3 regions of the Ectobacillus soli genome follow, and region 2 is predicted to be linked to each of the others. Evidence: predicted binding sites of a transcription regulator. Region 2 holds the regulator's gene; each other region holds the start of a gene.
The links. The regulator LexA, encoded in region 2, represses DNA repair genes until DNA is damaged. The targets are predictions, from matches to a motif close to CGAACATATGTTCG.

Region 1 (3,290 bases), on a different contig from region 2:
GATAACCAATCTGCTGTATTAGGGGAAACACATGGTAACGGGATATGGACCATGCCGTATGGTGTGCCGGGAGCAGAATTTATAGATGTAACGAGTAAATACGCATATAGTGATATTCTATTGCTTGAAAGCGCAAAGATTGGGTCGGTAACTTGGTATAAAGTAGTAGTAGATTGGAAGATTGGTTGGGTTGATGCTAGGGCACTCGATAATACAAACGCGATAACTCCGGCAAATATGGACATTGTGATAGGAGCCAATCCTGATAATGGGATATGGTCAACGCCCTACGGAATTGAAGGAGCGCAATATATAGATAGTACGAAGAAACTTGCACTGCAACAGGTGACTGTTACAAGCATTGTTCAAAGAGGAAATGTTAATTGGTATCAAATTCGAAACAAGGATTCATTAACCTTTATAGGCTGGATTGATGGTGACCATGCTGTGTCATATTTAAACGATTTAAGGGAAGAAAATCGCATAGGAACCGTTACCTATACCTCAAAGGGAGATGGGGTTTGGAGCCTGCCTTACGGGGAATACGGTGCTAGGTACTTAGGACCTACGAACAATTATGCGAATCAAGCTGTACAAATTGTCCAAAGTATAAAAGGTGGAGAAACCGTTTGGTATCATATTAGGAAAGACAATCAAGATATCGGCTGGGTTGATTCTCGTTTATTTTCTACATTAGATAACGTAAAAGATGAGAATCGTCAAGCTGTCTTAGGTTCGGTAGAAAGCTGGGAGGCGATTTACAAAGCTCCAGAAGGGGAACCAGGCGATGATATTTTGGGTTGGGTAAGTGAATATAATTACCAATCTGTTCAGGTTTTAAAAAGCGCTAACAAAGGAGATACAATCTGGAACCAAATCCAGCTTAAGAATGGACTGATTGGCTGGGTAAATTCTCGTGTATTATCGAAAGAATATAACGGTTTGGAAAATATAAAGGATGAAAACTACGATGCAGTTGTTCAATACTCGCCTAATGGAGATGGAATTTGGTCGGCTCCTTACGGGGAGTATGCAGCTGAATACTATGCCCCAACTAATTATTACAGCAATCAAACGGTACATGTCATTCAAAGTGCGAAAAAGGGAGCAACGACTTGGATCAAATTTAAATTTGCAAATGAAGTAATAGGTTGGGTCGATGAGCGAGTGTTACATGCGCAGTCAAGCGGATCGACAAATGGCAGCGTATATACAGCTCCAGAAATTCGGGACAAAGCGCTTAACTTAGGATTCTTTACTTCTCCCATTGGAGCGTTAGTTTATAACAAGTATGGAATACAAGGAAATATCCTATACGAGTATGCTAGTTTATTTCCAACTGGTGGAGGAGATATCGATATCAATTTGATGTTGTATAACACTGATCCGGACTTCGAAGTGAAAGTAAAGGATTTATTATCCGCTATTTTACCAACGCAAGGAGAAAACTTCTTTAACATGGTTGCGCAGGATAATTCATCTCGTACATTTACATTAGATGGACGTACCATCAAATTAACGAAATACCTATGGGGATTAGACATCTCTTTTGGTCCAATCAAAAATTAATGTATTACTGAACGTTGCATGCCTAACTATTCGAAACGAGGGTTCCCCACACCCTCGTTTTTGTAATTTCCCCAAAGACGATATCACCTCAAAAAGCCGTAACAGAAAAATAATACGAATATTTGTTCGTATTATTAGTATTTTTTCCTCTCCCCGTGGTAAAATATAACTACATATTTTGTAGTTTGGGGAGGTTGAACGGTTTGGAGCATGAGTTTGAAGTTGTGTCCCAGTACTCTCCACAAGGGGACCAGCCAAAGGCAATTGAAGCTTTGGTGAAAGGTGTGAAAGAAGGAAAGAGACATCAAGTATTGCTTGGTGCGACAGGAACGGGAAAGACCTTTACAGTTTCGAATGTGATTAAGCAGGTGAATAAGCCGACGCTTGTTATGGCTCATAATAAGACGCTAGCGGGTCAGCTGTATAGTGAGCTAAAGGGCTTTTTTCCGAACAATGCAGTTGAATATTTTGTAAGCTATTATGATTACTATCAACCAGAAGCGTATGTACCGCAGACAGATACATATATTGAAAAAGATTCCAAGGTGAATGATGAAATTGATAAGCTGCGTCACTCCGCTACGTCTGCGCTGTTTGAACGATCTGACGTTATCGTTGTTGCCAGCGTTTCGTGTATTTACGGTCTCGGTTCGCCGGAAGAATATAGCGAACTTGTCGTTTCGCTTCGTGTTGGTATGGAAAAAGGACGAGATCAATTGCTCCGTCAGCTTGTGGATGTGCAGTATGCCCGCAATGATATCGATTTCCAACGCGGGACGTTCCGTGTGCGCGGGGATGTCGTCGAAATTTTTCCAGCGTCCCGTGACGAGCATTGTATTCGAATTGAATTTTTCGGGGATGAAATTGACCGCATTCGTGAAGTGGATGCGTTAACAGGAGAAGTGCTAGCTGAGCGGGAACATGTTGCCATCTTTCCGGCATCTCACTTCGTAACGCGTGAAGATAAAATGCGGATTGCCATTCAAAATATAGAAAAAGAACTAGAAGAACGGTTAAAGGAATTGCGTGAGCAGGACCACCTATTAGAAGCACAGCGGCTCGAACAACGAACTCGCTATGATTTAGAAATGATGGCGGAGATGGGGTTTTGTTCGGGGATTGAAAACTACTCCCGTCATTTAACACTTCGCCCAGCCGGATCGACGCCGTATACGCTTCTTGATTATTTTCCAGACGATTTTTTACTTATTGTCGATGAGTCTCATGTTATGCTTCCGCAAGTACGGGCTATGTATAACGGAGACCAAGCGCGTAAACAAGTGCTAGTGGATCATGGCTTTCGTTTGCCGTCAGCACTTGATAATCGTCCGCTAACATTCGGGGAATTTGAGGATAAAGTGAAGCAAGCCATTTATGTATCAGCAACGCCAGGACCGTATGAGCTCGATCTTGCACCAAAGGTCGTGCAGCAAATTATTCGCCCAACTGGCCTACTTGATCCGACGATTGCTATTCGACCAATTGAGGGGCAAATCGATGATTTACTTGGTGAAATACAAGAACGAATTGCCAAACATGAACGTGTCCTTGTTACTACGCTGACGAAAAAGATGTCGGAGGACTTAACCGATTATTTAAAGGATATCGGCATTAAAGTAAATTATCTTCATTCGGAAGTGAAAACATTAGAGCGGATCGAAATCATTCGTGATCTTCGGTTAGGAAAGTATGATGTCCTAGTTGGCATTAACCTTCTTCGG
Region 2 (3,290 bases):
ATATCCGGTACCATCAGGAGATAGCGTCGTTTGAAAAGACAGGGTTCCAACATTTTTCGAAGAAATTTCGGTAAATGCGTTCCCAATAATTTCTCCTTCCGCGATTCGTTTCAGCCAGTTTTGGCGCTTAGTTGAGTACGGACTCAAGAGAATAATCTCGACTTGGTAAAAGTGAAAACGAAGGATATGTGCCACATCAGAATCCGCCTCTGCTAAACGGATGACAATTTGGAAAATATCACGAATGCTAACACCTCCGCCGCCAAGTTCTACAGGTAAACGAAGAGCACCAAGGCGAGCTTTGCGAATTAAATCCACCGCGTAATAGGGACGTGCTTCGCTTCCGGCTTTTCTCCGTTTTTCTGCATCTTGCGCAATTACAGCGAGTAACTTCTCAAAATCAGTAGAACCAAATATTACAGGTGTTTGAAATTCATAGGAATCTAGTTGTTCCTGTTCGTTTTCATTTCGTTTTGCATGTAATTGGTTTGAATTTGCCATTATACATCGCTCTCCTTTATCCATTTTAATAGTTTTCTAATTTTCTTTAGCGTAAGAACAAAAAAGAGGCTCGTGTCTGCTTTCTAACGTTAGAAAGTGACAGGAGCCTCCGGTTGTCCAGTTAGCTATTTGTATGAAGTTGTTATAAGTATCATAATTCCAACAAAACATAGATGTCAAGTATGTTTTAAAAATGAGAATTTTTTACAAAAAACGGAGCATCAAGATGAAGGAAATGTGAGAAAAAATAGTAGGTGCAGCATATACATTTATGTAGAAAATGTGCAAGCTGCAAAAAAATAAGAGCTTAACTAAGCTCTTAGTGAATCATCCGGTATACACCGACTACTTTTCCGATGATGGAAACTGATTGTAGAATAATTGGAGCGAGGGAAGAGTTTTCTGGCTGAAGGCGGAAATGATCTTTTTCCTTAAAAAATCTCTTTACCGTTGCTTCATTTTCATCCGTTAATGCAACTACAATTTCCCCGTTATCTGCTGATTGCTGCTGGCGAACGATGACGAGGTCCCCGTCCAGAATACCCGCTTCAATCATGCTATCCCCTTGTACTTTCAGCATAAATACTTTATCAGAATCTGAAACGAGGTTAGCGGGCAATGGAAATTGTTCCTCAATATTTTCAATTGCAGTAATAGGTGGTCCTGCTGTAACTTTCCCAACCACGGGAACGTGAATAACAGGGGGGTGATTGGTTTCTAAATTATCGAAACTTATAATTTCGATTGCACGTGGCTTAGTAGGATCACGGCGTATAAAACCTTTTTCTTCAATTCTTGCTAAGTGACCGTGAACGGTAGAGCTAGAAGCAAGACCAACTGCTTGACCTATTTCACGTACGGAAGGCGGATATCCTTTTTCGCTTACTCGTAATTTAATAAAGTCAAGTATATCCTGCTGCCTTTTTGTTAATTTTTCCATCTCTCCACCTCGTTTATATAGAAAATATTAGTATAATTATAACATATGTTCGCCTTTTCTACAAACGTAGGTTCGAATCATGTATAGATGTATGGTATTATTTTTGTACGAAGCAAGTAAGGAGAAGATTCAATGAAGGCTATTATTTATGTTCGTGTGAGTACGAAAAAGGAAGAACAAGAGACATCTTTAGCAAGACAGGAAGAAGAACTTGTGAAACTTGCACAGCAATATGATTTGCAAGTTGTGAAAATTATTCGTGAGAAAGAGAGCGGTTATACAATTGAACGAGAAGGAATTCTAGAAATGCTAGATTGTATTAAAGAAGATAATATAGAAGTAGTTTTAATTCAAGATGAAACACGACTAGGAAGAGGCAATGCGAAAATAGCACTCATGCATTGTTTACGTAAAGAAGGTGTTCGGGTATATACACATAGCCAAAATGGAGAGTTGCAGTTGTCTGATGCTGATTCGATGGTGCTTGATATTATTAGTGTTGTTGAAGAATATCAACGGAAAATACATAATTTGAAAATTAAACGTGGAATGAAGCGTGCAGTTGAACATGGATATCACCCAGAAGAAAATTTAAAGAATCGTGATATGAATGGCGGCCGTGAGAAAAAGGAAGTACCAATTGAAGAAATTGTTCGTTTGCGGGGTAATAAGTTGACCTTTGCTGAAATTGCTGCAACACTAAGAGGCTTTGGTTATGATGTATCAAAAGCAACGGTGCATCGTCGCTACGTAGAATATACAAACGAGCAGAACCCTTGATATAACTGATTAACTATTGTATGATAGACTTCAGTTTACAGAAAGGAGACTGCTCATGATATCATCTCAAAAATTAAATCGTATAAATGAGCTTTCTAGAAAGGCAAAGACAATCGGATTAACTGACGTTGAAAAACAAGAGCGTCATATCTTACGTCAAGAATATATTAAGTCTTTTCGTGTTCAAGTATTGGAACGGTTGAAATCCATAAAAATTGTAGATGAATGTGGAAATGATGTTACCCCTGAAAAACTAAAGCTTTTGAAACAGCAACAAAACAGCTTATTACAATAATAGATCAAAAGAAAGCAAGATAACTCCATCTTGCTTTCTTTTGATTTATAGGATTGCTACAGCTTAAATGGATAAAAACTATAAAATAAGTATAACCTAAAAAGTTTAAATGACTTCCATATGAATAGTTATTTTGAAATAATAGAATATAATCCACACAATTCCTCATACATGTTGTATAATGATGCGTGGCAAGCTAATATAAATGTATATGAATGCTTAGGCTAAATTGAATGAAGGGAAGAAAACTATGTCACATTCAATCGAACACTTATCTATAACAACTATTCGCACACTTGCAATCGATGCGATTGAAAAGGCGAATTCCGGACATCCGGGCATGCCAATGGGGGCTGCACCGATGGCCTATACATTGTGGACGAAATTTATGAAATTAAATCCATCCAATCCTACTTGGTTTAATCGCGATCGATTTGTATTATCTGCTGGACATGGCTCTATGTTATTGTACAGTCTTCTACACTTATGTGGATATGAAGTAACAATGGAAGATTTGAAAAACTTTCGTCAGTGGGGAAGTAAAACACCAGGACATCCTGAGTTTGGTCACACTGCCGGCGTAGATACAACTACTGGGCCTCTTGGACAGGGTATTGCAACTGCAGTTGGTATGGCAATGGCGGAACGTCATTTAGCAGCAACGTATAACCGCGATTCTTATAACATTGTCGATCACTTTACATATGCTATTTGCGGTGATGGTGATCTTATGGAAGGTGTATCTTCTGAAGCATCTTCATTAGCAGCGCATCT
Region 3 (3,290 bases), on a different contig from region 2:
AAGGACCAGATTGGTGCCCGGAAAGGAGAAGAAAGTAAAATAGTGGTAATCAAAGGGCCGGATTGGTGCCTGCAAAGGAGAAAAAACCGGAACAGCGGTAACTAAAGGACCTTGAGCACCCCCACAGCTATCACAGCAAAAAAAGGACCACTAAAATAATTTCAGTGGTCCCTGCTATATTATGTGATTAAATCGTTTCTAGCTTTTCTACCTCATATTTGCGGTGTGCACCGTGATGTGGATCCATTTCGTTTCCTTAGTTTGATCTTTTATACGGTGATAGAATGTAGATAAGTTCCCTATTATTGTATCAATATTGCTAAAAAGTACAAATGTTCATACACTTTGAAACATCAAATGGCTTGACCAGAAATTTTTTGAAAATTATCATTGAATTATCATTGTTTTTCTATTGAGGAGATCAAGTAACTTTCATACAATGCTAAGTAAACGAGGTATTGTAAGGAGGCAAACATATGCGTAAAATTATGATTACGCTACTTGCTGTTCTGATAGTAGGACGTGGATGGGAATGGTACATACAACAAGCATCTACGAAGCCGTTACCTGAAGAATCTCGATTTTTTAGTGAAGACGACATGTTACATCATCCCATTCGCATCGCAGAACAGATAGGTATGTATTTCGATAATTGAAGTATTGAGGGATGAGTATGTATGAATCAAATTCAAAATTGTCATAAATTGATTTTAAAGCAGGGTGATCCGTTTCAAGCAGGTTCGTTTATTTATTTAGATAAACCACAAACAATTATTGGTCGTGCGAATCCATCCTATGACCCGGATTTCTCGATTCATAATCAGTTTGTTTCACGAAAGCATTTCGTTGTTTTTGTTAAAGATGGCATAATGACGATTCAGGATTTAGGTAGCAAGCATGGAACGGAATTAAATGGAGAAGCACTTATTCCGTTTGAAATATATCGGCTACACGATTCGGATACAATTACATTGGCTAATGGGCTAATTGAGTTACAGATGGAAAAAGACTATGATGAAACGATGGAAATTCCAGGTGAACTCCTGGCTTATCATTTACATAAAGATCGGCTTGACCTAGATGATATTGCCCAAACGGTTTATTTCCATGACGCGAGCATTAAATTATCGCAAAAGGAATACGCCTGCTGCAAAATATTGGCTGAGAATTTAAATGAGTTTGTCAGTAAGCAGCAAATTATTGACGCTGTATGGCCTGAACGTACCTTATCATGTAATGTGTATGTAGGAACGGAAGAAATGAATTCTCTCATTTACCGTCTTCGTATGAAAGTTCGAGGTTATTTGAAAATAGAGTCTGTATTACGAAAAGGATTTCGAATGTCTAGAAGTGATGTGCATGAAATTGACTAAGGAAAGAGACACATTTGGTTGTGGTCTCTTTTTTTATGGAGTAGATTTCACTTTACCACTCCTTGCAAATTTCTATGTGGACGACATTTGCTGTATATATAAAACGAGCTTTACCAGCGGTATCGATAATCTGTAATCGTTGATTTGTTACATTGTAATGATGAATGCGGCCTGTTATATGAAAAATAACACCGCGATGACGATAGTCAAAGGATACAAAGTTATGGTGCTCCATGGCTTCACATAACATCATTTCAATATGTTCATCGGGCTCCTGTGGTTTTGGTAGTTGAATGATCTCTTCCCATTCAAATGTACCTATTTCCCAATTTTCGTTTATGAGTTTCACAGCAATCACTCCTTTTAATCGAACATTTGTTCTTATTTTACCCTTTTTTATAGGAAGTATGCAAGTGTTTCTACGCTGTAAAATGAAATAGAGACAAACAATTTTTTGTAAAAATATTATTAAATTGTCATAGGAAACGTCAGCTAAGATAACAATTTTGATACGATGATAGATAGGAGGGGATTAGCGTGAATCAAGAAACAGAGTGGTTGTTTATTGTGAAGGATCCTGTCATTATGAGTGATTTGTATTTATTTTATTCCAATGGGCGGACGGGGCTGTATGTTGATTATGGAAGTGCATTGGATGTTGCTAGGTTTTGCTACGAGAAAGATGGGTTAAAAGGGTTAGATGATTTTAAAACAACGTTCTTATATAGAAAAGAAGAGTTAGAGGAGGCGGTTACGGCTGTTGTTAGTTCCTCTGAAATGGCAATGGAGTTGTTTCAACGTGCGTTGCAAGAACAATATGAAACAACGTTTGAACGTCCTTTTTTATATGTAAAGGAAGACGGAGCGATTCAAAATATGTTTGTTAATAATGGAACAGGCGATAGCAGTGACAAAACGGCAGAAAAGCTGGCGAATGAGCATGAACAAGCCTTTCGTGAGTTTGTGTTTACAAGTATTGTGTAGGGTTATATGAGAAGGTTACGATTTGAAATAGATCTCTTTTTTAATTCTAATAATTCAGAAAACGAGTTGACATTCAGACGATAGTTTTATAGAATGTAGATAATTTCATATGTCTTATCAAGAATAGGTGGAGGGACAGGCCCTGTGAAGCCTTGGCAACAGCCGGAAATCGGAATTGTGCCAAATCCTGCAGTGTACTCTGGGAGATAAGAGATATTCAGCCATGTGCGAGTTCGGGCTGCTTCTTTTACCTTTAGGGTAGGAAGCAGTCTTTTTATTTAGAAAGGAATAGAAAGGGTGATGAGCATGGGAGAAACATGGAAGGAAGGTACCATCTGTGATCAAGGAGGCTATGCGCCTAAAAACGGAGAACCACGTGTGCTACCACAATATCAAAGCACAACGTATAAATATGATACATCAGAGGATTTAGCAGCTCTTTTTATGGCTGGAGGGAAGAAACATGCCTATTATCGTGGATAAGGATTTGCCAGCACGTAAGATCTTACAAAACGAGAATATTTTTGTCATGACGAAGGAGCGTGCCTTCTCACAAGATATTCGACCGCTCAAGATTGCAATTTTAAATCTAATGCCAACGAAGCAAGAAACAGAAGCACAGCTATTAAGATTACTTGGGAATACACCGCTTCAAGTAGATGTGCAATTCTTACACATGGCATCACATACATCTAAAAATGTGTCACAAGACCATCTTACAAGCTTCTATTCGACTTTTCGTGATGTAGAGAACCAGCGATTTGATGGGCTCATCATTACAGGTGCTCCTGTAGAACTTATGCCATTTGAGGATGTAGACTACTGGGATGAACTAAAGCGTATTATGGATTTTTCTGTAACGAATGTTACATCTACGCTTCACATTTGCTGGGGTGCACAGGCTGGCTTATATTATCACTACGGAGTTCCGAA

Region 1: a site for LexA is predicted at 1,685-1,698, ahead of uvrB (excinuclease ABC subunit UvrB). Genes of this name have one in related genera too.
Region 3: a site for LexA is predicted at 1,742-1,755, ahead of ACAN53_RS14020 (YolD-like family protein). Genes of this name have one in related genera too.

The regions. Positions count from the first base shown of each region.
Region 1 is NZ_JBGJZM010000002.1:137,997-141,286, reverse strand. Features, by position in the region: gene ACAN53_RS12550 (GW domain-containing glycosaminoglycan-binding protein) at 1-1,569, shown strand, start outside; gene uvrB (excinuclease ABC subunit UvrB) at 1,773-3,290, shown strand, end outside.
Region 2 is NZ_JBGJZM010000001.1:830,375-833,664, forward strand. Features, by position in the region: gene ACAN53_RS04280 (acyl-CoA dehydrogenase family protein) at 1-501, opposite strand, end outside; gene lexA (transcriptional repressor LexA) at 821-1,441, opposite strand; gene ACAN53_RS04290 (YneB family resolvase-like protein) at 1,574-2,221, shown strand; gene ACAN53_RS04295 (DUF896 domain-containing protein) at 2,277-2,516, shown strand; gene tkt (transketolase) at 2,767-3,290, shown strand, end outside.
Region 3 is NZ_JBGJZM010000002.1:445,610-448,899, reverse strand. Features, by position in the region: gene ACAN53_RS14030 (hypothetical protein) at 477-656, shown strand; gene ACAN53_RS14025 (FHA domain-containing protein) at 678-1,373, shown strand; gene ACAN53_RS14020 (YolD-like family protein) at 1,426-1,722, opposite strand; gene ACAN53_RS14015 (hypothetical protein) at 1,911-2,357, shown strand; SAM riboswitch class I at 2,469-2,570, shown strand; gene ACAN53_RS14010 (hypothetical protein) at 2,664-2,840, shown strand; gene metA (homoserine O-acetyltransferase MetA) at 2,821-3,290, shown strand, end outside.